Regions from separate parts of the Hydrogenophaga defluvii genome, predicted to be linked through region 2. Evidence: predicted binding sites of a transcription regulator. Region 2 holds the regulator's gene; each other region holds the start of a gene.
What was found. The regulator FliA, encoded in region 2, starts transcription of late flagellar genes. The targets are predictions, from matches to a motif close to CTAAAGTTTNNNNNNNNNNNGCCGNTA.
Positions count from the first base shown of each region.

Region 1: a site for FliA is predicted at 1,444-1,470, ahead of fliS (flagellar export chaperone FliS). Genes of this name have one in related genera too.
Region 3: a site for FliA is predicted at 1,735-1,761, ahead of ACFQU0_RS13920 (flagellin N-terminal helical domain-containing protein). Genes of this name have one in related genera too.

Region 1 covers NZ_JBHTBZ010000040.1:75,032-80,887, reverse strand. Annotated here, with positions in the region: gene fliD (flagellar filament capping protein FliD) at 1-1,372, shown strand, start outside; gene fliS (flagellar export chaperone FliS) at 1,503-1,910, shown strand; gene ACFQU0_RS13905 (flagellar protein FliT) at 1,915-2,220, shown strand; gene fliE (flagellar hook-basal body complex protein FliE) at 2,287-2,607, opposite strand; gene fliF (flagellar basal-body MS-ring/collar protein FliF) at 2,805-4,544, shown strand; gene fliG (flagellar motor switch protein FliG) at 4,578-5,576, shown strand; gene ACFQU0_RS13885 (FliH/SctL family protein) at 5,560-5,856, shown strand, end outside.
Region 2 covers NZ_JBHTBZ010000032.1:17,143-22,998, reverse strand. Annotated here, with positions in the region: gene flgB (flagellar basal body rod protein FlgB) at 1-334, opposite strand, end outside; gene flgA (flagellar basal body P-ring formation chaperone FlgA) at 531-1,310, shown strand; gene flgM (flagellar biosynthesis anti-sigma factor FlgM) at 1,402-1,716, shown strand; gene ACFQU0_RS11840 (hypothetical protein) at 1,791-2,180, shown strand; gene ACFQU0_RS11835 (RNA polymerase sigma factor FliA) at 2,195-2,914, opposite strand; gene ACFQU0_RS11830 (hypothetical protein) at 2,914-3,744, opposite strand; gene flhF (flagellar biosynthesis protein FlhF) at 3,737-5,206, opposite strand; gene flhA (flagellar biosynthesis protein FlhA) at 5,256-5,856, opposite strand, start outside.
Region 3 covers NZ_JBHTBZ010000040.1:80,974-84,211, forward strand. Annotated here, with positions in the region: gene ACFQU0_RS13920 (flagellin N-terminal helical domain-containing protein) at 114-1,616, opposite strand; partial or broken gene ACFQU0_RS13925 (flagellin N-terminal helical domain-containing protein) at 1,797-3,238, opposite strand, start outside.

The DNA of each region.
Region 1 (5,856 bases), on a different contig from region 2:
CGAGAAACAGCCGCTGACCCAGCTCCAGGTCAGGGCGGCCACGGTGCAAACCAAGATTTCAGCTTACGGCGAGCTGAAGGCTGGCGTGTCTGCCCTGTCGGATGCGGCCGGCAAATTGCGCTCCCTCACCACGTTCAACGGCGTGGCGGCCACCTCCTCCAAGGCCACGGCGATCTCTGCCACCGCCATCGGCGGCACGGGCGCCAACAACTTCAGCGTGACGGTGAGTGCGCTGGCCAAGGCACAAACCTATGCGTCGGCATCGCTCGCCAAGGTCAACGGTGAGAGCCAGCCCATTGGCGCGGGCACACTCAGTATCCAGCTCGGCCAGTACGGCGCAGCCCCGGGCTACGTGTTCGCGCCAGGTTCGGCAGCCGCATTGGAGATCACGGTGGACGCCGACGACACGCTGGCCGATATCGCGAGCAAGATCAACGGTGAATCCAGTGACCTGGCGGCGACCGTGCTCAACAACGGCAGCGGTGAACAGCTGCTGCTTCGCTCCAAGGCCACAGGTGAGGCTGCTGGCTACCAGCTCTCGGTGACCGATACCGATGGCAACCTGGGCGACAGCCTGGGTTTGTCGCGCTTGATGACCAACGGCACCAGCTCCGGCAGCATCACACAATACGCTGGCGACGCCAAAGTGATGGTCAACGGCAGCATCGAAGTCACCTCCGCCACCAACACCTTCAAGGACATCGTCTCGGGCGTGAGCGTTTCCCTGCTGGACGGCGCCTTGGTGGGCGACGTGTCGGAGATCGCCATCAAGCCGGATGACGCGCCCATCCGTTCGGCGGTAGAGGGGTTTGTGAACGCCTACAACGCGCTGAACAGCATGTTGGCCGAAGCCACCAAGTACGATGCCGCCACCAAACAGGGCGGCCTGCTGCAAGGCGACAGTTTTGCCATTGGCATACAGAACGCCATGCGCGGCATTCTGCAGTCCACCACCACGGGATCGGCTTTTGCGCGCCTATCCGACATTGGCATCAGCCAGCAACTGGGCGGCAACCTCAGCGTGGATTCGACCAAGTTCAATGCGGCCATCGCCAAGCCAGAGGACTTCAAGAACCTGTTCCGCATCGACAACACGGGTACGACCACAGACGGCGTGGCGGTCAAATTCAAGACCTTTGCCGATGGCCTGCTGGCAGCCAGCACGGGCCTGTTCAAGACCAAAGAAGACTCGCTCAAGCGTGCGCTGGACCAGAACACCAAGGACACCGAGCGCCTGAACGCGAAGATTGCGCGGATTGAGGCGCAACTCAACCGCCGCTACAGCGCTCTCGACGCGCAGGTGGCCGGCCTCACGGCCCTGAACAACTACGTGTCGCAGCAGGTGACCACCTGGAACAACGCCAACAAGTGATCGCCAGCGCGCCCCAAGCAAAGCCCGCCCGTTTGAGACCGAAACACCCGCCTGATTTACCCATCACCCGGCTCAAGAAGGTTTGGCAGATGCCGATACTTCTGGTACATCTCACACAATGAGCCAGTCCATGTACACCTCGCCCCACTCACGCGCTGCATCCGCCTACAAGCGGGTCAACGTGGAAACCAGCTTCAACCCTGACGACAAGCACCACGTGGTCAGCCTGTTGCTCGACGGGGTGGTGCAGTCGCTGACAGAGGCGCGTGGTGCCATGCAGCGGGGCGACGTGGTGGCCCGGGTCAAGGCCATCGGCAAAGCGGTGCGCATCATTGAGGAAGGCCTCAAGCCTGGCCTGGACAAGCAAGACGGTGGCGACCTGGCCCAAAACCTGGAAGGCTTGTACGGCTACTGCACCATGCGCCTGGCCCTGGCCAACGCGCGCAACGACGAAAGCATTGTGGAAGAGGTGGGCCGGCTGATGGCGGACATTGCCAGCGCCTGGAAAGAGATCAAAAACGAAGCCTCTGGAGCCTGATGCCATGCAAAACCTGATCGACTACTACAAGGCCATCGAGAGCACCAGCGTGCGCATGGTGGAGGCGGCGCGCAGTGAAAACTGGGACGAGGTGGTTCGCCTCGAAGGCGCCTGTGCGGTGCTGATCGAGCAGTTGCGCCACGAGTCGCGCTCGCAAGTGCTCAGCGCCACACAACGTGCCGAGAAGAACCGCATCATGCTCAGCATCTTGCGCCACGATGCCCAAATTCGCTCCCTGGCCGAGCCCCTGCTCGACACGCTGGACCTGGCCTGGGCCGACATGCCCGCAGCGGGTGTGACGCTGCACTGAGCGCCTTCTCGCACCAACAAAAACGCCCGGCTTGACCGGGCGTTTTTGTTGGTGCTACACAAAAGTTCAGACCTGCATGTTCATCACGTCGGAGTAGGCCTGCACCATGCGGTTTCGCACATTCAATGCCGCCTGAAAGCCGATTTGCGATTTCTGCATCGCCAGCATGGTTTCTTCCAGGCTGACGTTGCGGTTGCCCATTTGCACTTCGTTTTGCAGCCGGCTGGCCTCGTTCTGTGCTTTGCTCACCGACTGCAGCGCGTTCTTGAACGCGTCGGAAAAGCCGGGCCCGCTCACCGCCTCGCCGTTGGCGGCCGCCTGTTGCAGGCGCTTTTGTGCCAGGGCGCCCAGCGCCTGCGGCGTCAAAGGTGTGATACGCATGTCCATGGCCCAACTCCGTCAAAAAGCCCCGCAGCCGGATCTGGCTCAACGGGATGGCGCAATGGTAGACAGCCGGCGCCAAAACTTGAATTGAAGTAGAGGGGTGAATCCCGGGCTTATTTTGCTTTAGTTGTGGGGTCGGCAATTTGATAATCCGTCCAACCGTGGGTCCACCCCGCCTTTTTTGGTTCATCATCGCCACCATGAACACCGCCGTTGCCGAAGTTGACCTTCGCCCCGCTGCACCAGCCAATGCCCTGATGGACGGGTTTGCGCGCCTGGACGGTCGCCGCAAGATCGGCCTGATCGGTGGCGCGCTGGCGCTGCTGCTGGTGTTGATGCTGGCGTTCTACATGAACCGTCAGGCCGACTGGAAGGTTTTGTATGCCAACCTGTCCGACAAGGACGGGGGTGCTGTGATCGCCCAGCTGACGCAGATGAACGTGCCCTACAAGCACCTGGATGGCGGTCAGGCCATCATGGTGCCGGCCGACCGGGTGCACGACACCCGCCTGCGCTTGGCCTCTCAAGGCTTGCCCAAAGGCTCGATCGCTGGCTTCGAGCTGATGGACAACAACCGCCTGGGCATGACCCAGTTCCAGGAACGTCTGAGCTTTCAGCGTGGCCTCGAAGGCGAGCTGACGCGTTCCATCCAGGCCTTGTCCTCGGTGGCTGACGCCCGGGTGCACCTGGCCCTGCCCAACCAGAACGGCTTTTTCCGTGAACAGCAGAAACCGTCGGCCAGTGTGCTGCTCACCCTGCACAGTGGCCGCACGCTGGACCGCTCGCAAATCGCCGGCATTGTGCACCTGGTGGCCAGCAGCGTCCCCGAGATGAACCCCAAAGCGGTCAGCGTGCTGGACGCCACAGGCGCCCTGCTCTCCAACCCAGCTGACGGGCAGGCCGGCAGCGTGGACACCCAACAACTGCAGTACGTTCAACAACTTGAACAGGTGTACGTGCGCCGCATCATGGACCTGCTGGAGCCGCTGGTGGGCCGCGAGAATGTGCGCGCCCAGGTCACGGCCGACGTCGACTTCTCACTGACCGAGCAGACCCAAGAACAGCACCGCCCCAACCAGGGCACCGAACCCAGCGCGGTGCGCAGCCAGCAGACGATTGAAGCGCGCGACGCCAATGGCAACATTCCCCCACCAGGCACGCCTGGGGCGGTGGCCAACCAGCCGCCCGCACCCACTGCCGCACCCATCAACGGCCAGCCCGGTCAGGTGGGTGTGACCGGTCCGAATGGCGAGGTGGTGGGCGCCAACGGGTTGACCCGACGCGAACAAGTGACCAACTACGAAGTGGACAAAACGGTGCGTGTCACACGCGGCGCCACCGGTACGGTGCGCCGAGTCAGCGCCGCCGTGGTGGTCAACCACCGCAACATCACCAACGACAAGGGTGAAATCGTCAGCGAAGCCCTGCCACCCGAGCAGGTGGAGCAGATGACGGCGCTGGTGCGTGAAGCCATTGGTTTCAGCCAGGACCGTGGCGATTCGGTCAACCTCATGAACTCCCCGTTCACCCGCGCCAAGGCAGACGACAGCGAGGTCGTGTGGTGGAAGTCGGGCGACAACCGCGAACTGGCGCAAAACCTGGCCTGGCCGGTGGGCATGGTGTTGCTGGGCCTGATCATCTTCTTTGGTGTGGTGCGCCCCGCCCTGCGCGACATGCGCCGCCCCCCGGTCAGCGCCGAAGCCGCAGCGGCGGCTGCCGTGGGCCCCAACGGCGAACCGCTGCAACTCGATGCCGTGCTCGACGACCAGCCCGAGCGCCCCGCCCTGCTGCCCAAGCCGGCAGGCTCCGACGAGCCCACGCCCGAAATGTTGCGCCTGGAAGATGCCCGCCGCCTTGCCAAAGAAAACCCGGTGGCGGTGGCCAGCATCATCAAGAACTGGGTCAGCGGCGAATCCAGCGGCGCTGTTGCGCCGACCTGACCCCCCTCCCACCACCCGCCCGCACACGCTCCCATGGACACCGAACAAGGCCTTCAGGACGCTGCCATCTTCCTCATGTCGCTGGGCGAAGAGGAAGCGGCCGAGGTGTTCAAGCACCTGTCGCCCAAAGAGGTGCAGCGCCTGGGTGAAACCATCGCCCGCATGCGTGCGGTGACCAAGGAAAAAGTCGATCAGGTCATTGAAAAGTTCACCCACGAGGCGGCGTCTCAAAGCCTGCTGGTCTCAGACACCGACAACTACGTCCGTTCCGTGCTCAGACGCGCCCTGGGCGACGACAAAGCCTCGCTGCTGATCGACCGCATTCTGCAGGGGGGCGACGTCTCAGGCATCGAGAGCCTGAAGTGGATGGACCCGGCCTCGGTGGCCGAGCTGCTGCGCAACGAGCACCCGCAGATCCTGGCCGCCATCCTCGTGCACCTGGATTTCGAACAGTCGGCCGGCGTGCTCAAGAACTTCACCGAGCGCATGCGCAACGAGGTCATGCTGCGCATCGCCACCCTCGAAGGCATACAGCCGGCCGCACTGAAAGACCTCAACGAAGTGCTCTACAAGGTGCTGGCCGGTGGCGACAAGATCCGCAAGAGCTCGCTGGGCGGCGTCAAGGCGGCGGCCGAGATCATCAACCTCATGGGCACCAGCCTGGAGGCCAGCGTGATCGACTCCATCCGCGAGAACGACGGCGATCTGGCCCAGAAAATCATGGACAAGATGTTCACCTTCGAGGACCTGCTCAAGCTGGACAACAAGGCCATTCAACTGGTGCTCAAAGAGGTGTCGTCCGACACCCTGGTCATCGCCCTCAAAGGTGCCAGTGCGGAACTCAAGGAGAAGATCCTCACCAACATGTCCTCGCGTGCGGCCGAGAGCCTGCGTGAAGACCTCGAAACCCGAGGGCCGGTGCGCCTGTCCGAGGTCGAGGCACAACAGAAAGACATCCTGAAACTGGTGCGCCGCCTGTCCGACGAAGGACAGATCATGCTGGCGGGAGGCGGGGATGACAGCTTCGTCTAACGCGAAAAATTCGCCCTACCACCGCTTCATTCCGCGCGAGGAGGTGGAGGTATTTTCGCCCTGGGAATTCCAGTCCATGGACGGCAAGCCGCCCAAGGGTTCGACAGCGGCCGCCCCCGTCATCGAAGCCCCGCCCGCGCCGCCCGAGTTGCCCGCGCCCGATCTCGACCTGATCAAGCAGCAGGCCTTTGGCGAGGGTTTCGAGCAGGGTCGAATCGCTGGCGCCAAGGCCACCCGCGAAGCACTTGACGCGCCCCTGCGGCGCACCGCAGAAGACGCC
Region 2 (5,856 bases):
TCGCGTTGTCCGTGAAGTTGGCGCGCTCGCGGTCCATGTCCACGGAGTTCTTGTCCAGCGACGGCTGGGTCTGCACGGTGTAGGCCATGCGCTGGTCGGTGCCGGTCTCGCTGGTGGTCAAGCGCAGGTGGCGTGCGTCGGTCGCGACCGGGTCGGTGCCATGGCGTATGCCGGCGTTGGCGTTCTGCAGCGCCTGGGCGAAATTGAAATCGCGCGCCACAAAGCCCGGCGTGTCGGCGTTGGCGATGTTGCTGGCGATCACCTGCTGGCGGTGGGCACGCAGCACCAGGGCGTTGGACAAACCGTCCAGCCGTTGGGTGAATTGCTCGAACATGCAGACCTCGCAGGTTGGTGTGACAGGAGCCCAGGCCGAACCGGGGCGTGGACGAATTATGAAAATCTTGAGGGTGACCCATGCGCGGAAAAGCCGGGTTTGGGGGGCGTATTTCAGCGCCTTGCAGCGCGCCGGGCAGCGCTACATTGAAAGCCCCCGCGTACCGCCATGAGCCCACCGACCTGATTCCACCGCCATGACCTGCCGCCCCGCCCCATCACACGCTGCGCCCAGCCTGAGCTGGCTGCGCATGGGTGTGTTGTGTGTCAGCGGATGGGTCGGTTTGCTGGGCCTGGGAGCGGGTCTGGCTCACGCCAGTTCACCCGCGCCCGACGTGACACCCCAGTTGCTTCAGCAGGCCACCGAATGGGCGCAAAAGCACCTCAGTCCCGATGACGTGCCCGAGGGCGACCTGCCCTTGCGGCCCGAAATTGTGCTGGGCCAGCTCGACAGCCGGCTCAAACTCGCCCCCTGCGCCCGTGTGGAACCCTACCTCCCACGGGGCGCCCGGCTCTGGGGCCGCAGCCGGATAGGCCTGCGTTGCCTGGAGGGGCCCAGGTTGTGGAACGTGTTTCTGCCCATCACCGTCAAGGTGTGGGGCCCCGCCTGGGTGGTGCAGCGCGCGGTGGCGCCCGGCGCCCTGTTGAAAGAAGGCGATGTGGCACCGGGCGAGGTGGACTGGGCCGAGCACCCCGCGCCGGTCCTGGTTCGCCAGGCCGACTGGTTGGGTGTCACGGCAGCGCGTGGCCTCATGCCAGGCCAGGTGATGCGCCAGAACATGGTGCGCCCAGTGCAGGTGTTCAACGCTGGCACCGAGGTCAAGGTGCATGTCCATCAGGCCGGTTTTCAGCTCAGCGCCACCGGCCGGGCCATGGGCCACGGTTTCCTGGGACAGCCCGTCCGTGTCAAAATGCCGGGCGGCCGGGTGGTGTCGGGCCGGGTTCGGCGTGACAACGTGGTCAGCGTGGACATGTGAACCGCCACTTTTTTTCAAAAATAGGGGTAAAGTTCCCTTCAACTCGGTCGATACATCTCCCAAGACGCCCACTTTGGGCCTGGAGAGCGCCATGAAAATCAACAACCTGCCAGACAAGCCAGCCGGTGCCGCCACAGGGGCAGGTAAGCCTGCGGACAGGTTGCCCGCAGCCAACACCCAGCGCAACGAAGCAGCCGGCGAGGCCGGTGTGACCGTGTCGCTGTCGGCCACCAGCCAAACGATTTCCGCCAGTGTGGCGCGTGCCGGTGGCGATGTGTTCAATGCTCAGAAAGTGCAAGCCATCAAGTCGGCCATCGAAAACGGCACCTTCACCATCAACTCCGAAGCCATTGCCGACAAATTGTTGTCCAACGCCCGCGACATGCTGGGTGTGGCGGCAAAATAAGGCCCTCATCGCCTGAGGGCCCACGCTGGGCCCACCCTGTGGGCGGATGAGCTGACACAGCTGAACCGCCCACCATGTCATCCCCCTCCTCTCTCCCTGGTCCCGACGAGGTGCTGCGCTACGTTGAGCAACAGCTCGACCGCGTGGACGCCGCCCTGCGCAACGACCAGCCCGACCAACTGACGACGGAAGTTGAAGCGCTGGGCCGTGGCATCGCCTTGTTCCAGCAGGTTTTTCATCAAATGAAAGACGGCGCGGCGTCGGAATGGCAGCCCAAGCTGAGTGCCGCCAACGGCCGGCTGCAGGCGCTGCAACAGCAGCTGATGGCGCGCAGTGCCGCCGTCAACCGGGCACTGGGGACACTGTTTCCGGCCGAACAAGGCAACGCCTACGCCCGCCTGGGCGGGAAAAGTGGCATGGGGGGCTTGCCCCGCGTCAGCAACCACACCTCTTTCAAGGCGTAGCCGCCGCAGCGGGTTCAGTGTTCGCGCAGCTTGGCGCGCAACCGGGCGATCGACTGGCTGTGCAGCTGGCACACGCGTGACTCGGTCACGCCCAGCACAGCGGCAATTTCCTTCAGGTTCATGTCGTGCTCGTAGTACATGCTCATCACATGCTGCTCACGCTCGGGCAACTTGTTGATGGCCTCCACGAGCGAGCGGCGCATGCGCTGGTCGCCCAGCACGGCAGACGGATCGTCTTCCGCGTCGGCGGGCAGGAAACGGTCGAGAAAATGGTCCTCGTCCTCGCCCCGTCCCCCCATGTCCTCCAGGTAGACCAGTTGTGTGCCACGCACACGGGCCAGGGTTTGCTGGTAGTCGGCCAGGCTCATGTCCATTTCCTGGGCAATTTCGGTTTCTTTGGGTGGGCGACCCAGGCGTTGTTCCAGCCGGTGCACCGCCAGCTCGATGTCTTTTTGCAGCTTGCGCGAGCCACGCGACATCCAATCGCCCTCGCGCAGTTCGTCGAGCATGGCGCCACGTATGCGCTGGCTGGCAAAGGTCTCGAACTGAACGCCCTGCGACGGTTCGAACCGGGACAAGGCCTCGGTCAGCCCGATCATGCCGACCTGGATGAGGTCGTCCACCTCCACACTGGCCGGCAGCTTGGCGATCATGTGGTGGGCGAGCCGGTGCACCAGCGGGCTGTACTTTCGCAGCTGGTCATCGCGCTCAAGCGTGCCTTTGGCGGTGTACATCAACATCTCCGAGAATCCGGTTCGGCGGCCACCTCGGCCGGTTGGCGCAGGTCGCTCGCCACCACATCCGAGGTCACCGTCAGCGCGCTGTCCAGCACCTTGAACCACCACGGTTCGGGCACCCGGGCAGCCGGTGTGTCGCGGCTTTCATCATACGCCACTGGCCAGATTTGCAAATCTGCCCCGAGGTGGGTGCGGGCACACTGCGCCAGCGCCGCCACAGGCGCTTCCAACGCGGCCAGACCTCGGCCGCCGGCCGTGTGGCCCCGGGGTGCCATGGGCACCAGCACGGGCGACAGTTCCCCGGCCTGCAACAAGACCTTGGCCGCGTTGTAGGCCTCCACCAAGGTGCGCGGCTGGGCATCCAGCGGCACCAGGGGCCGCGCCCCGGTGGCTTGAAGCAACACGGCCAGCACCTCCACCGGCGCAGTCAAGAGCACAAACACGCCCTGGGGCAAGGCCTGAACCAGGCGCGCCAGGGTGGCGCTGCCAGGCCGGCCGTGGGCCTGGTTGCCCAGCTGCAGCAGGCCCAGCCGACCCGGCATGATGTGCACGCCAGAAACCGCGTCTTCGGTCCAGTCACCCGGCCAGGGCACTGGTGCGCCGGGCGTGGCCTCCAGCAGGGCACGCAGGCCCGAACCGGCGGATTCGGTGGCCATGCCGTCCAGCACTAACACCTGCTCGCCCTGGCGGGCGAGCCGGCGCGCCAGCAACCACAGCAACTGGTGCGCCACACCGCCATGGGCCGTGGCGGGCACCACCAGCAAGCGGGTGGGCGGAGCAGGCGCGAAGGCGTGCAGCCCGTGCGCCTGATCGAATGCGTCAAACATGCCAGGCATCCAGCGTCACGGGGTTGGTCACGGGTTGCGAGAAAAACAGGCCCAACTCGCTGGACTGGGGGTCGTAGGCCGACTTGGCCGTGGTGCCCATGGACAGCCGCACCAGTGATGCTGCATCGGGGCGCTGCCAGTCTTCGGGCACACGCTGGCCGGTGCAAACACCACGCAACATGGCCTGGTGGCGGATCAGGGTGTCCAGGGCCGGACCCAGCTTGGGTGCTTCGTCCAGTTTGGACAGGATCACACCGTACAGATCGGCGTTCTTGTAGGCGTTGAACACGTCGTCCAGCGTGTCGCCATGGCTACCGGCATTGAGCACCAGCAACTTCTTGACCTTGGGGCTGGCCAGCAGCTCCAGCATGTCGGCGATGCGCGGATCGTTCTGGCTCAGGCCAGCGGTGTCGATGATGACCATGCGCTTGTTGGACAGCAGATTGAGCAGGTCCTGCAGCGCAGCGGCGTCGTGCGCCAGGTGGGCCACCACACCCAACATGCGGCCGTAGCTGCGCAGCTGTTCGTAGCCGGCCACGCGGTAGGTGTCCAGGGTGATCAGGCCCACGCTGTTGGCGCCATACGCCTTGACGCACTGCGCGGCCAGCTTGGCGGCGGTGGTGGTTTTGCCCACGCCGGTGGCGCCCATCAAGGCGTACACGCCACCTTCGTCGCACAGGCTGGAGCTGGCGTCGGCCGTCTTGAGGTTGCGGGTCAAAACCTCCTGCGTCCACTTGAAGGCATCGGCTGCGCTCAGCTCGGGCGGCATGCGCTCCAACACCGCACGCGCCACCGCAGGCGAGTAGCCAGAGCGGATCAGCTTGAGCATGAGGTTGGACTGGATGGGGTTCTGGCGCGAGTTGCCCAGCCACGACAAGGTGTTGAAGCGCTCCTCGATCATGTCTTTGAGGGCGTTGAGCTCGCCGGTCAGGCGTGCTTCCACCGCGCTGGGGGCACCCGAGCCCGCCTGTGGGCTGCGGCTTGCCGCTTGCTGCGGGCGGTTGTGGTCGGGGGTGGGCAGCACGCTGCGCGGCTGAACCACCGCCTCGCGCTGGCGGGGCTGCGCCGCAACCGGCGCTTGTGCGCTCTGGCCCAGGGCCTCGCGGCGTTTGCGCAGCATGCGTTCACGCACATAGTCCTGGAAGGACAGCGTGCTCATGGCCAGGGTTTCGGTGTCCTGCTCAACACTGCTTTGGCTGTTGCCCAGCACGGGGCGTTGCAGCTCGGCACGTTCTTGTAGGCTGCGACGCCCGCCCACCGCCGGTGCCTCGCTCACCGCTTGCGGGCGGGGCGTCAGGCGCTGGGCGGCGATCTGGTCGAGGTTTTCCTCGGCCGTGGCCACCACCTCAAAACCGCCGCCGGTGGAGCGGCTGGACAGGATGACCGCCGAGTCACCAAACACGCTGCGCGCTTTGGCCATGGCCTCACGGGACGTGGGGGCGAGGAATCGTTGGACGTTCATGGGGTGACCTCCGTGCTGGGCACTGCGGGGAAAAAAACAAATCGGTTCATCAAGATGCCACCTCGCCCAGGATTGGGCCGATGCGGATCAGGTGGGTGTCAGGGATCTCGCTGTGTGCCAGCACCTGCAGCCGGGGTGCGGCGCGGCGCAGCAGGCGGGCCATGGCGGAGCGGATGGCGTCGGGCACCAGCAGGCAGGCGGGCACGCCCTGCTCTTCCTGCTGGTTGGCCACCTGTGCGGCCGAGCGGGTGAGCATGTCAGCCACACCCGGGTCGAGTGCGGACTGTGCGCCGCCGCCCAGGGCCTGGGTCAGCAGACGCTCCAGGCCGGGTTCGATGGCAATCACTTCGAGCTCTTTGGTGGGGCCGTAGATCTGCTGCACGATGGCAGGCGACAGCGCGGTGCGCACACGGCGGGCCAGCTCGGCCGGGTCGGTGGTCAGCGGCGCGTGTTCGGCCAGCGATTCGATGATGGTGCGGATGTCCCGGATGTGCACACCCTCTTCCAGCAGCAGTTGCAGCACCTTCTGGAACACGCCGATGGGCACCAGTTTGGGCACCACTTCGTCGATCAGTTTGGGGGCAAGCTTGGCCACGTGTTCCACCAGTTCCTGGGTCTCTGTGCGGCTCAGCAACTTCGCGGCCTGCACT
Region 3 (3,238 bases), on a different contig from region 2:
TGCGAGGCGAAACGCCCTGCGGAATTAAAACCAAAAAAGCGGTAACAGGATAGCCCTGTTACCGCCTTGACCAAGGGAGAGAAAGCGCCCCTTCGCCCCCTCAGTTCTGCGGTTTACCGCAGCAGGGCCAGCACGCCCTGCGGCAGCTGGTTGGCCTGGGCCACCATGGCGGTGCCGGCCTGTTGCAGGATCTGCGCCTTGGACAGCATGGCGGTCTCGGCGGCAAAGTCGGCGTCCAGGATGCGGCTGCGGGAGGCCGAGAGGTTCTCAGACGTCACCTGCAGGTTGCTCACCGTGGTTTCAAAGCGGCTTTGCAAGGCGCCGAGCTTGGCGCGCTCACCGCTGATGAAGGCCAGGGCCGAGTCCACGGTCTTCAAGGCGTCGCTGGCTTTGTTGAAGGTGGTCACGTCCAGCTCAGACACTTTCTTCAGGGTCGAACCGGTGTTGCCGGTGGCACCGAGTGCGGTCGTGGTCGTGGCGTTGACGGCATAGGACTTGTCGGAGTCCAGGGTCAGGTAGCCACCAGTGACGACGAAGTCCGCGTCCGTGGTGTTTGCCAAAGCCTGCGCGGTACCCACCAGATTCAAAGCCCCAGCGGTGTCCACAGTCATTTTCTGAATGGTGGACACACCCGCGTTGCTGCTGGCGGTGTCGCCCACCAGAATGTTGTTGCCAGTGGTGTTGGTCAGCACGATGCCCGTTTGAGCCTCATTCAACTGAGCGGTGATGCCGGTCTTCGATGATTTCTCATTGATGGCCGAGACGGCCGCACTCAAGCCATCAGCGCCGTTGGTGGCCGAGATGTTGAATGACACGGTCTCGTTGGTGGAGTTGTCCGAGCGCAGCACCAAGCTGTATGCGCCCGCGGCACCAAAGCTCAGCTGCGCCGTTGTGCGCGCCGTGGCTGTCACGCCGGTTTTGGACGTTTGGGCGTTGATCGCATCGGCTGTGACTTTGGTGGAGTCGTTGGCGGCAACGGTGACGCTGGCCGAGCCAAGAGCGCCGTTCACCGCCAATGTACCCCCAACAACGCCATTGGTACCAAAGGCAGTGGCACTGGTGGTTGTCGCCTGGGCAGTTGCCCCGGTTCCCGAAACTTGGTTGTTGCCGTAGACGTTGGTGCGCAGGTTGCCGGTGGAGGCCACGATGGTTTGGCCCGAGTTGGCGCCGACCTGGAACTGGGCCGTGCCAAAGGTGCCGTCCAGCAGCTTCTGGCCGTTGAATTCGGTGGATTGCGAGATGCGGTCCAGTTCGGCCACCAGTTGGCCCACTTCGGCGTTCAGGGCTTGGCGGTCACCGGCGCTGTTGGAGGCGTTGGCCGACTGCACGGCCAGTTCGCGGATGCGCTGCAGGATGTCGCCGGAGGCTTTGAGGGCGCCTTCAGCGGTCTGCGCCAGCGAAATGCCATCGTTGGCGTTGCGAACCGCCTGATTCAGGCCTCGGATTTGGCTGGTGAACCGCTCGGAAATGGCCAAGCCGGCGGCGTCGTCTTTGGCGCTGTTGATGCGCAGGCCAGAGGACAGGCGCTGAATGGCCTGCGACAGCGAACCCTGGGATGTGGTCAGGTTGCGTTGTGCGGTCAACGAGTTGACGTTGGTGTTGATGGTGGCTGCCATGGCAGATCTCCTTGATAAGAAAACCAAACAAACTGGCGTTTCCGCCAACCACGACCACTTGCGAGTCGGTCCACCGTGCGGGGCAGGTGGCAGGCTGTGATGAAGTCGTTATTGTGTTTTTCGGCGCTTCATCCAGAAACTTGAGGCTCGCTTGAGAAAAGGCTGCTTTTTTACACCTTTTTACCGCAGCAGGGCCAGCACACCTTGTGGTAGCTGGTTGGCCTGAGCCACCATGGCGGTGCCGGCCTGCTGCAGGATCTGCGCTTTGGACAGCATGGCCGTTTCGGCAGCAAAGTCGGCGTCCAGGATGCGGCTGCGGGAGGCCGAGAGGTTCTCGGACGTGATCTGAAGGTTGCCCACGGTGGTTTCAAAGCGGCTTTGCAGGGCACCCAGTTTGGCGCGTTCACCGCTGATGAACGCCAGAGCCGCGTCCACGGTCCGTATGGCATCCGAAGCCTTTGCAAAGGACAGCACATCCAGATCCGAAACCTTGAGCAAGGTCGAACTGGCATCTGCCACGGCGGTTCCGCCATTGGCGTTCACCGCGAAGGATCGGTCGGAATCCAGTGCCAGGTAGCCACTCGTGACGTAGTTGAAGTTGCCCGCGTTGGGGGTCAGCATGGTGACACCTCCGCCCACGGCGACCAAGGCTTGGGTGGCGTCGCGCGCGTACTTTTGCATCGTCACGTTGCCGGCGTTGGTCACCACTTCGCCGATCATGATGTTGTTGCCCGTCGTGTTGCTGAGCATCAGGCCGGTACCTGCGGCGTCCAGCGTCGCAGTGATGCCCGTCTTGCCGGTGCGTTCGTTGATGGCAGCGATAGCCGCAGACAAACCATCTGCCCCTTGGGTGCTGGGCAGGGTAAAGCTCACGGTTTCCAGTGTTGAGTTGCTGGAGGTGAGCTCGAGCGAGTAGAAGCCGGTGGCAGAGAAGCTCATGCCGAGTTCGGTTCTAGCGCTGGCCCGCACGCCGGTGCGGTCGGTCGTCTGGTTGATCGCGTCCGCCATGTCTTTGGCCTGCGCATTGATGGCGTAGCTGACCGTTGCGCTTCCAGCGGCGCCGTTGATTTCGACCGTGTCACCTGCCAGCACGCCGTTGTTGGTGAACGGCAGGGCGGGCGCAAACTGAATGCCCGGTCCAGTGGTGGTGACCCGGTGGTTGCCGTACTGCGTGGTCCTTAGGTTGCTGGTGGTGGCGGCAATGGTCTGGCCGGCATTGGCTCCCACCTGGAATTGGGCCGTGCCGAATGAACCATTCAGCAGCTTCTGGCCGTTGAACTCCGTGGTCTGGGCAATCCGGTCCAATTCCGAGACCAATTGACCCACTTCCTGATTCAACGCCTGGCGGTCGCCGGCGCTGTTGGAGGCGTTGGCCGATTGCACCGCCAGTTCGCGGACGCGCTGCAGGATGTCCCCGGCGGCCTTTAAGGCGCCTTCGGCCGTCTGCGCCAGCGAAATGCCGTCGTTGGCGTTGCGGGCCGCCTGGTTCAGGCCACGGATCTGGCTGGTGAAACGTTCCGAGATGGCCAGGCCGGCGGCATCGTCTTTGGCACTGTTGATGCGCAGGCCAGAAGACAGGCGCTGAATGGCCTGCGACAGCGAGCCCTGGGATGTGGTCAGGT